One region of the Brevibacillus nitrificans genome, then DNA from elsewhere that is predicted to be linked to it. Evidence: riboswitches for the same ligand, from Rfam matches in the RefSeq annotation. Region 1 holds a riboswitch; each other region holds the start of a gene.

Region 1 (5,465 bases):
GAGCTGACCAATTCAGCCAGAGAGCCTTGGTGGGCGACTCTCAGCATGTAGCTGGTGTACGCGAGCATAACAAAAGATGGCTCTGTCGCTTCGAGCTCTGCGCGAGAGATCCCAAAACGCTCGGCGTACTGTCTGTGCAAATTCATCTCGCCGTTCAAGGTCGCTTCCTGCAAACCAGCAAACTTCGCACTGGTTTCCAGATCGTATGCTTTTGTGCTTGCAATCGCAAACATCTTGGCATAATCGATCAAATAGACATAGTCCTGCTTCATGTAATATTTAAATGATTCGACTGGCAGCATGCCGTCTCCCATTCCGGTGACGAAGGGGTGCTGATGAGTCTTCTCCCAGATCGGGGCTACGCTTTTCCAAAGACGATCCGTAAAAGTTGTCATGTGAGATTCACGCCTTTCCTTCCTTATCCGTATTGCACCAATCTGCGATAAACTGCGCCATGATTTGCGCAAACAAAACAAGCTGCTCGGGATCGATCGATTCATCCACCGCATGGGCATGGGAAAGCTCTCCCGGTCCGAACAGGACAGCTGGAATACCCGCGTGAGCAAACCAGCCCGCATCTGTCACGGTGACTGACATATCGACGGTCGGTGCCTGCTTGACCTGCTGTTCATAAGCAGATTGCAAGGCAGCCAATCCAGGATGATCATGATCCAGCTCGAGCGACGGGAAAATCTCACCGCGCTCCTCGATCATCGAACGCCCACCCCAGCGAAAAGTCGGCGGGTTGTCGCGAAGCCATACATCTGCTGCCGCTGCTCGCAGGACGTGATCCTCCACTTCCCGAATGATCTCCTCGTACGATTCATTGGGATAAAAATGAACCGTAATCCAAAGGGCGCATTGATCCGCGATAAAAGCCGCATGGCGACCGCCTTCGATGACAGCGGGATTAATCGTGTTGCTGCCAGCTGGAAAGCCCGGATACGCTTTCATGACTGCCCAGTGGCGCTCCAGATCCTGAAGCGATGCAATGACCTTCATCATCTTTTCGATTGCAGAGGCACCTTTCACTCTCCCGCCAGCATGGATCGTTTTTGCCCGCATCCCGTCGTGCAAGGTCGTCGGGCTTTCGATCGTAATCCAGCCCGTGATGACACCGCCCTGCCCTTGCATATGCAGGTCGCTTGTATCCACGACCACCGCGTAGTCAGCCTGATAGCCTCTCTCGATGGCAGCCAGCGTGCCCGCTTCACCGGCTTCTTCCCCGATGACCGACTGGAACAGCAGATCGCCCCTCAGCTCTACGCCGTGTTCGCGAAGCATTTTGATCGCAAATAGGCTGGCGGCTATACCACCTTTCATATCAGCTACTCCGCGTCCATACCAACGGCCGTCCTTTCCTTTCGTCAAAGCAAACGGCGGATACGTCCAGCCCGCATCATCTCCGACCTCTGCTACGTCGATATGCCCGTTTATGATCAAGCTGTTCGCAGTCGCGGACGCAGAACCTTTGAGCGTGCCCACCACATTGTCATCGCCAGGAAACACTGGCCAGCGATCGATTGCAAAGCCCAGCCCCTGCAATTCTTTCACAATCAAGCTCTGCGCCTGCTCACTATTTCGTGCAGGCGGGCTGACTGTCGGGTACGAAACCAGGTGGCCCAGCAGGTCAAACAACTCCTCTTGTCGACTGGCGATTGCCTCGACTGCTGCACGTACCCCGCTCACGCTACTCAATCATCCCTTCTGTTGGGCTGCTTGCCGAAGCGTAGCGTTTTTTCGCGATGCGTCCTGCCAAAAAGCCTTTTCGACCCGCTTCCACGCCCAGCTTCATCGCTTCTGCCATCAGCACCGGATTGTCTGCCAGCGCTACTGCGGTATTTAAAAGCACGCCATCCGCGCCAAGCTCCATGGCTTTTGCGCAATCCGCTGGCGCACCGATGCCCGCGTCGACGATGATTGGTACTTTTGCATCCTCGATAATGAAGCGCAGGTTGTTTTCATGCACGATCCCTTGACCGGAACCGATCGGAGAAGCTCCCGGCATCACTGCGTGAACGCCTGCTTCCTGCAAACGGCGCGCAAGAATCGGGTCATCGTTGGTGTAAGTCAAGACGATGAAGCCTTCCTCCACCAAAATTTTGGATGCCTCCAGTGTGCCGATTGGATCTGGCAGCAATGTTTTGGGATCGCCGATAACTTCGACCTTGATCATGTCGCACAAGCCAGATGCTTTCGCCAGGCGAGCGATACGCACAGCCTCTTCCGCCGTGTATGCCCCTGCTGTATTCGGCAGCAGCGTGAATTTTTTCAGGTCGAGCTGTTCCAAAAAGTTAGGCTCGTGTGGATTTTCCAAATTCAGTCGACGAATGGCAAAAGTGAGAATCTCTGCCTCTGATACCTCGACTGCCTTGCCTTGTGTTTCCAAATCAGCAAACTTACCCGTTCCCAAGAGCAAGCGGGAGCGAAACTCGTACGGTCCAATTTTCCATGTATCCATCAGGATCATCCTCCTCCAACAAAGTGAACGATTTCAATACGATCTCCATCCATAATCGGTGCTTCCTCATAGCGGGAGCGGTCGATGATTTCCCCGTTTTGCTCCACGACTACGATCTTCTCCTGCAGCTGATAGGACGCGAGCAGTGCGCGTACATTCTGGACATCATCAGCCAGCTCCACCTTTTTCCCATTCAGAACTACGACCATCGTATTCCTCCTATCCGTAAGAAATCCTCAATCGAGGCGTGTTCAAGGAGGAGCGACCGCGTTTTAGCGGAAAGTTTTCATGCGCTCCGGAATTCATAAACGGAAACGCTTATAAATTCCTTTACGTTAAAAAACGGCTCCTCCCGTCGCTGGAAATCATCCAGTCAAAACAGAAGAAGCCGTTTCCCTAATCATCACGCAGATAGTTTACAAAAAAAACCATCCGCCGTGGATGGTTTTGGTTCATAACGATTCGTTATACCTCTTCCTCCGCTGGCATGACCCAGTTCAGGTTCAACGGTCAGTAACACGTTCGTTACAATCTCAGCCAACTATGCTCGGCCCCCGCTTGGTAGTGTTCTTATTCATTTGTCGTGCTTTCGATTCTTACAGTATCACTCTATTTCTATTTTGTAAAGGTTTCCTTGTGCATCGCTTCCAGCTCCACCAGACAGCGCTGCGCCCACAGGGACATTTTCTTCAATTTCTCCATCTCTCGTTCCATCGCAATCCGCACCGATTCCTTGTAGTCAGGAATCGCTCCGTTATACCGCATCACGGCATTGCTTGGGCACATGAACTTTTCCTGGTACGACAGCGCTGGGCGTTGATGAAACAAAGGTACGTCGACCTCAAACGATGTATGCAAGTCACCCTGGGTCGGGAACTTGGTGACAGCCAGTACCTTTACGAGCAGCTTGGAATCATGGTTCTCGAGAACTTCCGTAATGTATTCCCCAGTCTTTTGCGTGACGCGTACGATATCACCCGGATTCCACATCATGGCGCGATCATCCTCCTCTGTTATTTCTTTCGTGATCTTTTAGGACAAAGCTGCCTTCAACAGCTGCTTTGCATGGTCAAGGACTTCGTGCACCGGTCGGTTTGGCTGACCGCCGCCTTGTGCCATAGCCGCATTCCCTCCGCCTTTTCCGTCGATCAAAGGCAGGGTATCCTTGATCAGCTGATTGACTGCCACGTCAACCTCTGCGCCACGGGCAAAGACAAGCTGCAGCTTTTCACCTGTCGCTGCCAGCAGGCACACAACGTCCGGAGCTTGTGCTACAGCTTGATGAGCAAATTGCTGCAGCTGCTGGATCGAGCGGTCGCTAAAGGCTATCTCCAAAAGCCGTACGCCTCCCAGCTGATCCGCTTGAGCGAGATACTGACGCACCTCCACTTCAAGCAGTTGACGCTCTTTTTCCAGCAAGCTTTGCTTCATTGTGTCACGCTCGGCGACCAGTCTTTCTGCTTGCGCTATAAGCTCAGCATCACTGGTCATGAGCAGCTTCGAGACCTCCCGCACCATGGCCTGTTTTCTCGTATAATCTCGCAAGGCTCGCCAGCCGCAAATAAATTCCAGCCGAATATTGCCCCGATGACGCTCCCATCCCAAAATTTTGATCATGCCCACTTCACCGGTATGTGCAGGGTGTGTCCCCCCACATGGATTGTAATCAAAATCGGGAATGATCACGACACGGATGTTTTCAGTAACGGTCGGCTGCTTTTTCAGCGGCAATGTCGCCAGCTCTTCGTCGTCTACAAAACGGGCGGAAATCGGCCGATTTTCCAGAACAATCTGGTTGGCACGCTGCTCGACTGCTTCCCATACCTCTGGGGTCAGCTCATCGAGTCTTACATCGATCGTGACTCGTTCTTTTCCCAAATGAAAAGCAACGGTCTCCGCTCCCACTACCTCCAGGAAAGATGCCGACAAAATGTGCTGACCGGCATGCTGCTGCATATGGTCAAATCGACGTTCCCAGTCGATGCTGCCTTCGAGCTGCACCATTTCTTCCGGGATGGGGGATGCTAAGCGATGACGGACTTCTCCGTCTACTTCCTCTACATCGATGACACGCGTTTCACCAAGATGACCATGATCGGATGGCTGTCCACCACCAGTCGGATAAAAAGCAGTCTGACTCAATACCACATAGGGCGTGCCGTTTTCTTCCACGCCTCGCTTCGTTACTTCAGCCGTAAATGTTTTCACATAGGCATCCTGGTAATACAGTCTGTCCTTCATTTTCCCTGACTCCTTACCGCAAGAAGCAAAAACACATTTGCGCTGCTTCCGCCATTTTCTCCCGTACGGGGTTGCTAGTATAATAGATAAGTAGGAGGTGTTTCTTTTGTCCAAAAAGTATTTTACTCCCGAGGAAGCCAATGAACTGCTGCCCTATGTACGCGCAGAGCTTTCCTTTATGCAGGAAGCCAAACGCACTTTCTATAAGCTCTATCAACAGCGCGAAGAAGTGAAAAAGCTTTTGCCCGTGGATGAGAGCGAGCTCTTTGCCGTTGAATGCCGCCTGGAATTTATGGAAATGGAAGCCAAGATGCGTATCACACGTCTTCTAGAAAAAGGCGTTCAAGTGAAAGATGTCGATATCGGCTTGTTTGATTTCCCGGCGATGATCAATGGCGAAGAAGTCCTCCTGTGCTGGCGCGAGGGAGAAAGTGAGATCACTCACTACCACGGATTGCATGAAGGCTTTCAGGGTCGCAAGAAGCTTGAGTAAATCAGCTTCTTGCGCCACCTTCTAGCCCAGCAGCAGCTCCATTTGTTCTTCACGTCTAGCCCGCTCTTCCGGTGTCGCCAAATCATACTTTTTCAGCAGGTGGAACAGCTCGTTCAGTCTTTCTTGCGACAGCTCGGTTGCAAGCAACGTCTGCAGCTGTTGGGCTCGTTTCTCTGGCAAAAAAGGAGCTTGCTCTCCCAGCTTTTTTTGTACATCCTCCACACTGTGGTCCAGCTTGCATTCTCCCATTTTTCTCCCCCTCCTTCTACT
Region 2 (5,465 bases), on a different contig from region 1:
TCCGCTGGGCATGCTGCGCGATGTCCAGCTCGTGCGTGACCAAAATGATGGTAACTCCCTGCTCATGCAGCTCCTGAAACATCGCCATGATTTCCGTTCCGGACCGGCTGTCGAGGTTACCAGTCGGTTCGTCCGCCAATAATATAGCCGGGCGATTGACGAGTGCGCGGGCGATGGCGACCCGTTGCTTTTGCCCACCGGACAGCTGCGTCGGCTTGTGGTGGATACGCTCTGCCAGTCCCACTCGCTTGAGTGCATCCGTTGCCCGCGTGCGGCGCTCCGTTTTGCTGATGTTGGCGTACATCATCGGCAGCTCCACGTTGTGCAGGGAAGTGGAGCGAGCCAGCAAATGAAAGGATTGAAAGACAAAGCCGATTTTTTGATTTCGTACGTGGGCGAGCTCTTTGTCCTTCAGGCTGCTGATTTCTACCCCATCGAGGACGTATGTGCCGCTGTCTGGTCGATCCAAACAGCCAAGCATGTTCATAAAAGTCGATTTCCCGGAACCGGATGGCCCCATGATGGCGACAAATTCTCCTTTTTCCACCAGCAAGGATACGCCTTTTAAGATGGGCAGTGTCGAATCTCCCGTCTTATATGATTTCGTCAAGCCTTCTACCTGTAACAAAGTCGGCTGACCTCCTTTCCTTGCCTGAAGTGGTTACAAGCCCATTTGTTCAGATCCTGTCAGCGGTGTGATTGGAGTTCCTTCAGCCATGGCGTCGACAGGGCTTAGGATGATTTGCTCATCGCCGTTCAGGCCGCTTTTGATATGCGAGAAAAGCTCGTTTTCCATACCGGTTTCGACTTTTTGCTTTTTCGCGATGCCGTTTGCCGCGATCCAAACAAAGGTGCTTCCGTCCGCATCCTGCTGAACGGCCTCGATCGGAACCTGCATGGCGTTCTCGATTTTTTCGACCGTGATGTTGATATCCACATGGAAGCCAGGCTTTAAAGCAGACAATTCCGTGGACGTAGGTGCAAGTGTCACTTTGACCCGCGTCTTTTCGCCTTGACCGGAGCTGCTTTGGGTCGTCGTCGCGATCGGCGCGATGCGGGAGACTTTTGCGTTCAGCTTTTGCTTGCCCAGCGTCGTGCCCTCAATGACGGCTGCCTGCCCAAGCTTGAGCTTGTTCACATCAGATTCGTTGATATCGGCTTCGATCAACAGATGATCCAGATTGGCGAGGGTAAGGATTTCCGTGCCTTTGCTGACGTACTGGCCATTGTCCACTGCACGGGCGATGACCGTCCCGTCCGCAGGTGCTACGACGACGCTTTGGACGCGTTCTTTGTCCAGCTGGCTTTTTTCTACCAGCAGCTTGTTGATTTGTGCTTCTTGGGAGGCGATTTCTTCCTTGCGCGGCCCCTTTTGTTTGAGCGCCAGCTGCTGCTTGGCGACATTCAAGGTCGAGAGGGCAGAATCCACAGCGGATTTTGCTTTGTCCAGCTCTTGGGAAGTGGAAGCCCCTGAGGTGTGCAGCTGGCTGATGCGATCGTATTCGCGCTTGGCAGTATCGTACTCTCTCTGTGCTTGCGACAATCGTTCACGCTCTTGTGCGACTTCCTCCGGTTCACTGCCAGCCTGAACCTTTGCCAGATTGGCTTTTGCCAGCTCGAGCTGGGCCTCCAGGTCCAAGATGCGGCTCTCTACATCGGTCGTATCGATTTTTCCGATGACCTGGCCCTTTTTCACCTTGTCGCCTTCTTTGACGGAAAATTCGCGCAACGTACCTGTGACGTTCACAAACAGCTTTTGCTTGTCTTCTACGGTGACGACCCCCGACGTCAAAATCCGGCTTTCCAGTGCTGATTTGGTCGCAGCTCCGATGTTTACGGGCAGACCCATTGCCTGTTTGGAGCCCATCATGTTGAAACCGACGACTCCGACAACCAGTACGGCTGCCACGGAACCGATGATCCACCAGCGTTTTTTCATGATCATTTTCTCCTTGGTTTTTTCCATTTCTGTTATTTCGTTACCCGAAGACTTGTACGGAATCTGTAGAAAAAGGTAACACACGTGACGAAACGTTCATATTTTGGTCACATTTTGCTATGTTTTGACGGAAAGTACTTTCTGCGGATTTTGCGTGATAAGATAAGGGAGGAAGAACGTTCCTGGGAGGGGAGCCATGAACCAAGCGATCCGATTTGATTACTCCAATGCTCTTGCTTTTGTCAGGCCACATGAATGGGAGCTGCTCGCTCCAGCGATTGGACAAGCGCATGAGATGCTGCACAAAAAGACAGGACCAGGCAGAGATTTTCTCGGGTGGGTGGATCTGCCCGAACAGTATGATCGTGGTGAATACAAGCGGATTCAGAGAGCAGCAACACGTATTCAGTCTGATTCAGATGTGCTTTTGGTGATTGGAATCGGTGGTTCTTATTTGGGGGCAAAGGCGGTACTGGACATTTTGGGACACAGCTTTTACAATCTGCTGCCCAAGGCGAAGCGGCGCGCCCCGGAAATCTATTTTGTCGGGAACAATATTAGTCCCGTCTACATCTCCCATTTGCTGGACGTCCTGGATGGCAAAGACGTGTCGATCAACGTTATTTCCAAATCAGGCACGACTACAGAGCCTGCGATCGCGTTTCGCTTGCTTCGCGACTGGCTGGTCAAGAAGTACGGACCGGAGGGGTCGAAGAAGCGCATTTACATCACGACCGATCGGGCGCGTGGTTCGCTCAAAAAACTGGCGGATGAGCAAGGCTACGAAAGCTTTGTCATTCCTGATGACATCGGTGGCAGGTATTCGGTACTGACTGCAGTCGGATTGCTTCCCATCGCGGTGAGCGGAGCCAATCTGGACGCACTCATGCAGGGAGCAGCCGATGCCCGTGCGCGGTACTTGAAGCAGGATTTGGAAGAAAACCCGTGCTACCAGTATGCCGCGATCCGCAACGCCCTGTATCGCAAGGGCAAGACCGTGGAGCTGTTGGTCAGCTACGAGCCGCAATTCCGCTATTTCTCTGAATGGTGGAAGCAGCTCTTTGGCGAATCAGAGGGCAAGGATGGGAAAGGGATCTTTCCTGCCTCGGCGGAGTTTTCAACCGATTTGCACTCGATGGGTCAGTACATACAGGATGGCATGCGGACGTTGTTTGAGACCGTCATTTCCGTAAAAACTCCCGTTGTCGATGTGACCGTTCAGGAGGATCCCACTGATGTGGATGGATTGAACTTCCTCTCGGGCAAGCAGATGGGGTTTGTCAATAAAAAGGCTTTCGAAGGAACGGTACTGGCTCATGTAGATGGCGGGGTACCGAATCTTTTGGTGGAAATACCAGAAGCAAACGCCTATCATTTGGGCGGACTGATCTACTTTTTTGAAAAAGCGTGCGGGATCAGCGGCTATTTGCTGGGCGTCAATCCGTTTGATCAGCCAGGGGTGGAGGCTTACAAAGCCAATATGTTTGCCTTGCTGGGCAAGCCTGGCTACGAACGGCAGAAAGCGGAACTGGAGGCTAGATTGAAAGAGAACAAGACGTACTTGACCGTTGCCGAAACAGCTGAATATTTGGAGCTTCCGGTGACGTTCATTTTGGAAAAGATCAAGGAAGGGCGGATTCGGGCCGTCCACGATGGCAATGAATATCTGATTAACAAGGATCAGTTCAAGCACCACTTGGAGGAAATGCGCAGATTGCGCGAGTGGGAGGAAGCTGCTCTCCACGAGCCGATCCCGGATAGCTACGATGTGAAGGACGAGGACTAATCATTCTGTTTTCCTACTTGTCAGATCGGCAAAAAGAGGTCTATACTGGTCAAAGAAAATGACATAACGTGAAAGCAACTTGGGGAGTCCTTCATGCGGGGCTGAGAGGATGGCAGCGACGACCATCGACCCATTGCACCTGATCCGGATCATGCCGGCGCAGGGAAGTGGTTGCGAGCGAACAGCGCTTGGCTTTTTGTCGTATGCGTATGAGCCCACCTTTTCCTGTGAGGGAATCGGTGGGCTTTTTGCCTATGGACAGGAGAGAGGGAGAGAAAAAGATGAGTGATTGTCTGGTAGTCGGCGGAGGAATTATAGGGCTTAGTCTGGCGTATGAGCTGTCTCGGCGGGGGATGGCCGTCACGCTGGTAGAGCAGGGAGAATGGGGCGGGCAAGCATCCTCGGCAGCAGCGGGCATGCTGGCGCCCTTGAAAGAATTTTCTGTGCCTGGCCCGATGGTGGAGCTTGGGATGGAGTCGTTGCGCTTGTATCCACAGTGGGCGCAGGAGCTGGAGGAGCATACGGCTGGCGATGTCCAGCTGAGTCTGGAAGGCCTCGTTACCGTTGCCATGGACGATGCAGAGAGTGAACAGCTTCGTGCCAAATATCTGTGGCAAAAGGAAGCCGGGTATGATGTTCACTGGATGGGCGCCAAAGAGCTTCTAGTAGTGGAGCCGCTTTTGACAGATCGCGTGCAGGCGGGCATTTACTCGCCAGGAGAAGGTCATATCAACAATCGGCTGTTGCTGCGATCCCTCGTGACTGCCTGCAAAATCCAGGGGGTTGCGCTTTTGTCTGGTTGTGTGGTCAAAGGGATCGCTGTAAAAGCGGGTCGTGTGATCGGTGTAGAGACGACCTCGGGACCTATCCGTGCAGATCATACCATCGTTGCTTCCGGTGCGTGGGCAGGGATCATGCTGGAAATGCTCGATTTGGCTATTCCGGTGAGGCCGGTACGCGGTCAGATCGCAGCCGTGTCCTCTGTAGGCATTCCTTTGCGTACTGTGATTTTCGGGACATCGGGATACATTACACCGAAGAAGGACGGAAAGATCGTCATCGGAGCCACAGAGGACGAAAGCGGTTTTCAGCGGGAAGTTACGCTGGCTGGACTGGCAAGTGTCCTGAACGGCGTCATGCCGTACGTGCCTGCCCTGCACGCGGCAGCGTTTCTGGAGGCATGGGGAGGGCTTCGTCCAGCGACAGCAGACGGCAAGCCTTTGCTCGGACCTGTGCCTGGCTGGGAGGGGCTCTCGCTTGCAGGTGGACACTTTCGAAACGGCATACTGCTGTCGCCAGTCACCGCGATACGCATGGCCGATTACCTGGAGAGCGGACAGTCAGAGGGGCTCGAGCCCTTCCTGCCCAGTCGGTTCCTTTCGTGATCCACTTTAGAGCTGCCTTTCGATAAATTGGGCTAGTCTTGTATGGAAAACGGTACACCTCCCCATGGGCTCTTGTATATGGTAATAAAGAAACACCAGAAGGGGAGGAGTTTCCATGCAGTCTGAGGATGACAAAAACCTTTATCAGGTTGACTTTCAGACAGTCAGCATGATTAAGGATATACGCCATAATGTGCACAACGTAATCAAGGAGCATTTGGAGAAAAAGGTGCGCATTGAAGCGATCGACGGCCAAGTATTCGAAGGCGTGATCGTGGATTTCGATGATCAAAACGTGTATGTCGAAGTGGAGGATCCGGAAGCAGAGATAGATGAGCTGGAGGTAGAAGAGGTA
Region 3 (5,465 bases), 350 kb from region 1:
CTATTCTTATGGCGCAGACTGGAGGAATGCTATGCATACCGTTTGGAAAGGATCCATCAGCTTTGGCTTGGTAAACATACCTGTCCGCATGTTCACGGCAACCGAAGAGCGTGACATTCGCTTTCGGCAGCTGCATAAGGATTGCAACACCCCCATCAAATACGCCAAGATGTGTCCCCACTGCGAACGGGAAATCGAACCGAGCGAGATTGTTCGGGGCTATGAATACGAGAAGGGTCACTTTGTCATTATCGATGACGCTGACCTGGAAGCCATCACGCCCGAAACACGCCGTGCCATTGAAATTCTCGATTTCGTCGACTTAACGGAGATCGACCCCATTTACTTTGATAAAAGCTACTTCCTGTCCCCGCAAGAGACGGGTGACAAAGCTTACGCCCTACTCCGTGCAGCGATGGAGCAAACGGGCAAGATCGCCATCGCGCAAGTCACCATGCGCAACCGTCAAAGCCTGGCGGTCATCCGGCTGTACGAGCATTGCATCATGCTGGAGACGATATATTACCCCGATGAGGTGCGACCTGTCCATCAAGTCCCTGCCCTTCCCGATACGGGTATCGCTCTAGCTGAGAATGAATTAAAAATGGCAACTGAGCTGATTAACAACATGAGCGTTCCCTTTGATCCGAGCAAGTACACCGATGAATATCGATCCGAGCTGCAAGCGATGATCGAGAAAAAGCTCGAGGGACAGGAAATCGCGACCTCACCGGCCGTTCCTCGCACGAATGTCATCGACTTGATGCAGGCTCTAAAGGAAAGCCTCGAGGTTACCGCCAGCAATGGAGGAGGCCCCATTAAACTGGAGGCTGAGCCCACACCGGAAAAAGCGCAGCAAAAAACCGGGCGGAAACGAACAGCGACGAACACCAGGGAAGCCGCCACACCAATCAAACAGGCAGCCGGAGAAAGCCCAGCCCCTGGTTCGACTACGAAGACGTTGCGTCGGAAAAAAACGACGGTATGACTGCCATCTGCACAAAAAAACCTGTCCTCCTACGGACAGGTTTTTTGGCTATCTCTGTACGAGCTTTTGCTGCACGATCGGCTCAATGTGGATGTGAACGGTATTGATCTTGTGGACCTTTTTCATACGCTCCTCGATCTTCTCCGTAATGGAATGGCTCTCTACGACATTCAAGTCCGGATCGACGTGGATCACGACATCGACAAGCACACTGCTTCCCAAGTAACGGGCCTTAATGTCCCCGACGTCTTCAACCCCGGTAATCCCGGAGATTGTCTCGCGCAGTTGTTCCAGCAGATCCTGATCGAAGCCGTCCGTCAACCGGTGTGTACAGTCCCGGAAGATGTCCCAAGCCGTTTTCAGGATGATCAGCCCAACAACAAACGCCGCCAAAGGATCCAGCCAGTTCAGATGAAATTGGGCACCTGCTACACCGACGAATGTCCCAATGCTGACCAACGCGTCCGAGCGATTATCGGCGGCGGCCGCCATCAGCGCCTGGCTGTTCGTTCTCTCAGCCAATGACCGGTTGTAACGATAAACACCAAACATAATGACCGCTGTGAAAAGAGCTGTCCAGCCCGCCAGCATGCTAGGAGCGGAGTGATTCGGGTCGAGGAAGGTGGGAACCGCGTCCGTAACCACCTGGATCCCAACGAATAGCATAATAAATGATGCGACAAGTGCGGAAATCGTCTCTGCCCGGAAATGGCCATAGGGATGATCCTGGTCAGGTGGTTTGCGGGCAATTTTCAAGCCAATCAGTACCGCAATGGATGCCACGACATCGGTTGAGTTGTTCAACCCGTCAGCCATCAAAGCTTCGGAGCTAGCCATGACCGCAATCGCTATCTTTAAAACGGAGCAAAAAATATAGGCAAAAATACTGACCCACGCCCCGCGTTCCCCTTGTTTAATATTCGAATACACATCCACACGCCATCACCTCTAAAATCTCTGTTGTCGACTACATCGGATAGGAATAAGAAGAACAAGTACACTTGCTAGCTTTTTCCGAACTTCATCGTATCAGACGCACTTCGTGTGGGTCTACAGAAACAGTTTTAGTCCGAGTCACGACTATAGGGAGGGGGAAAATGTGTTGCGCAGCCGCAATCTTTTTTTCCCTGTTCACACTTGCGCAAGCATCCAAAAACAGGTATGCTGTCCTTGCAACCAAAAACCAAAATGAATAACAGCACGGGAGCTTGGGAGTTACCAGGCTGAGAGGATGGCTATTGTGCCATCGACCGTTGAACCTGAACTGGGTAATGCCAGCGGAGGAATTGTCATAAACGACACGATCAGATATCGTGTATCTTTAGGATACCCGTATCTTTTCTTCTCTCGCGTCTGGCGTCGCATGCACTCATGCGGCGCTTTTTCGTGGCGCAGGGATTCTTTCCGCCTCCCGGGTTCGCGCTGTTTGCAACCATGACAAGGAGGTTTTATTATGTCCAGAACCAGCAAATCCCCCTTCTCCATCTCCCCCGTATCCGCTTTTCCTGGAAGCCGCAAAATGTATTTGCAAGGCAGCACCCCTGACATTCTCGTTCCCATGAGGGAGATTTCCCAGCATCCCACAAAAGGGATCCACACAGAAACTCCCAATCCGCCCATCCCTGTCTATGACACCAGTGGTCCTTACACAGCTGATGATTATATTCCGGACATCCAAAAAGGACTCCCGCCGATCCGTGCCGCTTGGGTTCAATCCCGCCAGGATACGGAAGCTTATCAGGGACGTCCTCTGCCGCTATTGGACGACAGCTACAATCACGACAGCTCCCCCCGGGAGAAACAGCTGCCCCTGCGTGCTCGTCCGGGCCGTGTCGTCACACAGCTTCGATACGCGAAGGAAGGGATTGTAACACCCGAAATGGAGTTCGTGGCCCTTCGTGAAGGAGTCGATCCCGAGTTTGTCCGAGAAGAGATTGCCCACGGTCGTGCCATTCTTCCCGTCAACATCAATCACCCTGAAAGTGAACCCATGATCATCGGCCGCAGCTTTCATGTGAAGGTGAATGCAAACATCGGCACCTCCGCAGTCACTTCTTCCATCGGAGAGGAAGTGGAAAAAATGATTTGGGCAGTTCGCTGGGGTGCTGATACGATCATGGATCTGTCAACCGGCTCTCACATTCATACGACCCGTGAATGGATCATCCGCAACTGCCCGGTGCCAGTCGGCACGGTTCCGATCTATCAGGCACTGGAGAAGGTAAAGGGAAAGGCGGAGGATCTTACCTGGGAGATCTATCGGGATACCTTGATCGAACAGGCCGAGCAAGGGGTGGACTACTTTACGATCCACGCCGGGGCGCTGCTGCGCTATATCCCTCTTACTGCCAAGCGTGTAACCGGCATCGTTTCTCGAGGGGGCTCCATCCTCGCTGCCTGGTGCCTCGCTCACCATGAAGAGAATTTCCTCTATACGCACTTTGAAGAAATTTGCGAGATCTTGCAGGCATACGATATCGCTGTGTCCTTAGGAGACGGGCTGCGCCCAGGCTCCATCGCCGACGCGAATGACGAGGCGCAGTTTGCAGAGCTGGAAACCTTAGGAGAGCTGACTCGAATCGCATGGAAATACGATGTTCAAGTGATGATTGAAGGCCCCGGCCACGTCCCTATGCATCAAATCAAGGAGAACATGGAAAAGCAGCTGACGCTATGCCACGAAGCTCCCTTCTACACATTAGGGCCTTTGACGACAGATATAGCACCTGGCTATGACCACATCACATCAGCTATCGGCGCTGCCATGATCGGTTGGTTTGGTACAGCCATGCTGTGCTACGTCACCCCGAAAGAACATCTGGGGCTGCCAAACAAGGAGGACGTGCGAAACGGGCTGATCGCGTACAAAATCGCCGCCCACGCTGCTGATCTGGCGAAGGGACATCCGCGAGCCAAAGAGCGAGATGACGCCTTGTCCAAGGCCCGCTTTGAATTTCGCTGGGTCGATCAGTTCAACCTCTCTCTCGACCCTGAGCGTGCCAGGGAGTACCATGATGAGACGCTTCCCTTTGAGGGGGCGAAATCTGCTCATTTTTGCTCAATGTGCGGTCCCAAATTTTGCAGCATGAAAATTACGCAGGACATCCGGGCCTATGCGCAAGAAAAGCAACTGAAGGAGGAAAACGCACTGGAAATCGGGATGAAGGAAAAAGCCGAGCAGTTTCGCTCCCAAGGAAATCGGCTGTACACCTAGCACCCAAAAAGGAGGTACGTTTCTATGGATCAGGCTATCCAGCTCCGCGATGAAATCCAGCGTTTGCAGGAGCTCACCCGTGAGTACCAGCGTAAGCTCCTTGCTTTGCAAAAAAATTGTGCCCACCAGTTTCAGGAGACACCACTGTCCCGCACCTGCGTGAAGTGTCTTTTGACGGAGAGTCTCTACTATTAATAGGGAATAAAAAAGACAGCAAAAAGACCGAAGAGCAGCTCTCTTCGGTCTTATCGTTACCTTGCTTTGTCCATCACTCGTTCATAAACCGAACGCTTTTGCTTCCCAGCTCACCTAGCCGCCACAACGCGATGCTGCGATAGCCTTCACCGGATACGATCTCTGCCCATGTCTGGAGAGTGGTTTCATCCGCGTACCAGACCGTATGCTTTTGTTTGTTCTGGTCGACATACTGGAAGTGGATACTGCCGCTGGCGTTATCTCTTCGCGGCATTTCCAGACTGGATTTCGCGAGCTCGGCAGCCTGCTTTTCCGTGACAGCAGCAGCCTCTCCATTTTCAGCCCAGTCAAAGCCACCCGCTGACAAGGCAATCACTTTTTCGCCCGGAACCACCTTCATCCGAGTCGTAAGCTCCGTAATAAAGGAGCGGTCTGCCTTTGGTCCAGGATCGCTTTGCAAGCCGTGCAGATTGTAGGCCATCATAACATAGACCGGCCCCTCTGGCAGCGAAAGAGTTTCAATCGGCGTCCGTGGTTCCAGTACGATCCGCAGCGTTTTATCCTGCTCCTGCAGCCGCTGATAAAGCTCCTTGAAAAACGCTAGCAGATTTCCCCAATCCTTTTCCTCGATGCGCTCGTAGTCGATTTCTACCCCATGAAACTGATACTCTTCCACGGCTTTCATGATCTGGTCGATGTGCTTGCCCCGACTTTCCTCGGTCGCCATCAGCCTTGTGACAAGCGCTGGGTCCTTTTGAATATCGGTACCATCCTTGCGCTTCTGGTCATTGACGATCGTCAAATCGACATGCACGAGACTGCTTCTTCGCGAGATCTCTTGGACTTTTGGCAGTCCTTTTTGAAAGGATTCCGTGAAAAACAGGTTGTCCGCCTCATCAAAGTAAGCAGCAAACATTTGTACATTCGTCAGTCCATTTGTCATGCCCTGCAGATCATCCGCACCAGCCTTCCACTGCCAATCCACAACCCAGGCACTTTTCTTCAATGGCACCTCTGCCGCAGACACCGATTTCTCTGCATCGGATACGCCACCGATCCCACAGCCAG

What was found. A riboswitch is a leader RNA that binds a small molecule or an ion and turns the genes downstream of it on or off. The one in region 1 is predicted to bind thiamine pyrophosphate.
Region 2: another riboswitch for thiamine pyrophosphate. It lies ahead of thiO (glycine oxidase ThiO); the one in region 1 lies ahead of thiS (sulfur carrier protein ThiS).
Region 3: another riboswitch for thiamine pyrophosphate. It lies ahead of thiC (phosphomethylpyrimidine synthase ThiC); the one in region 1 lies ahead of thiS (sulfur carrier protein ThiS).

Annotation. Positions count from the first base shown of each region.
Region 1 covers NZ_RHHU01000003.1:505,450-510,914, reverse strand. The annotation lists gene tenA (thiaminase II) at 1-395, opposite strand, end outside; gene EDM59_RS04410 (acetylornithine deacetylase) at 403-1,698, opposite strand; gene EDM59_RS04405 (thiazole synthase) at 1,691-2,461, opposite strand; gene thiS (sulfur carrier protein ThiS) at 2,467-2,670, opposite strand; TPP riboswitch at 2,919-3,029, opposite strand; gene kapB (kinase-associated lipoprotein KapB) at 3,077-3,454, opposite strand; gene EDM59_RS04390 (alanyl-tRNA editing protein) at 3,494-4,702, opposite strand; gene EDM59_RS04385 (DUF2203 domain-containing protein) at 4,809-5,195, shown strand; gene EDM59_RS04380 (50S ribosomal protein L7ae) at 5,217-5,444, opposite strand.
Region 2 covers NZ_RHHU01000011.1:149,938-155,402, reverse strand. The annotation lists gene EDM59_RS18740 (ABC transporter ATP-binding protein) at 1-628, opposite strand, end outside; gene EDM59_RS18735 (efflux RND transporter periplasmic adaptor subunit) at 662-1,939, opposite strand; partial or broken gene EDM59_RS18730 (glucose-6-phosphate isomerase) at 2,136-3,485, shown strand; gene EDM59_RS31705 (excisionase family DNA-binding protein) at 3,480-3,725, shown strand; TPP riboswitch at 3,796-3,908, shown strand; gene thiO (glycine oxidase ThiO) at 4,007-5,110, shown strand; gene EDM59_RS18720 (LSm family protein) at 5,226-5,465, shown strand, end outside.
Region 3 covers NZ_RHHU01000003.1:150,538-156,002, reverse strand. The annotation lists gene ku (non-homologous end joining protein Ku) at 32-988, shown strand; gene EDM59_RS02635 (cation diffusion facilitator family transporter) at 1,037-1,924, opposite strand; TPP riboswitch at 2,179-2,290, shown strand; gene thiC (phosphomethylpyrimidine synthase ThiC) at 2,442-4,202, shown strand; gene EDM59_RS30910 (hypothetical protein) at 4,227-4,397, shown strand; gene EDM59_RS02625 (glycosyl hydrolase family 18 protein) at 4,471-5,465, opposite strand, start outside.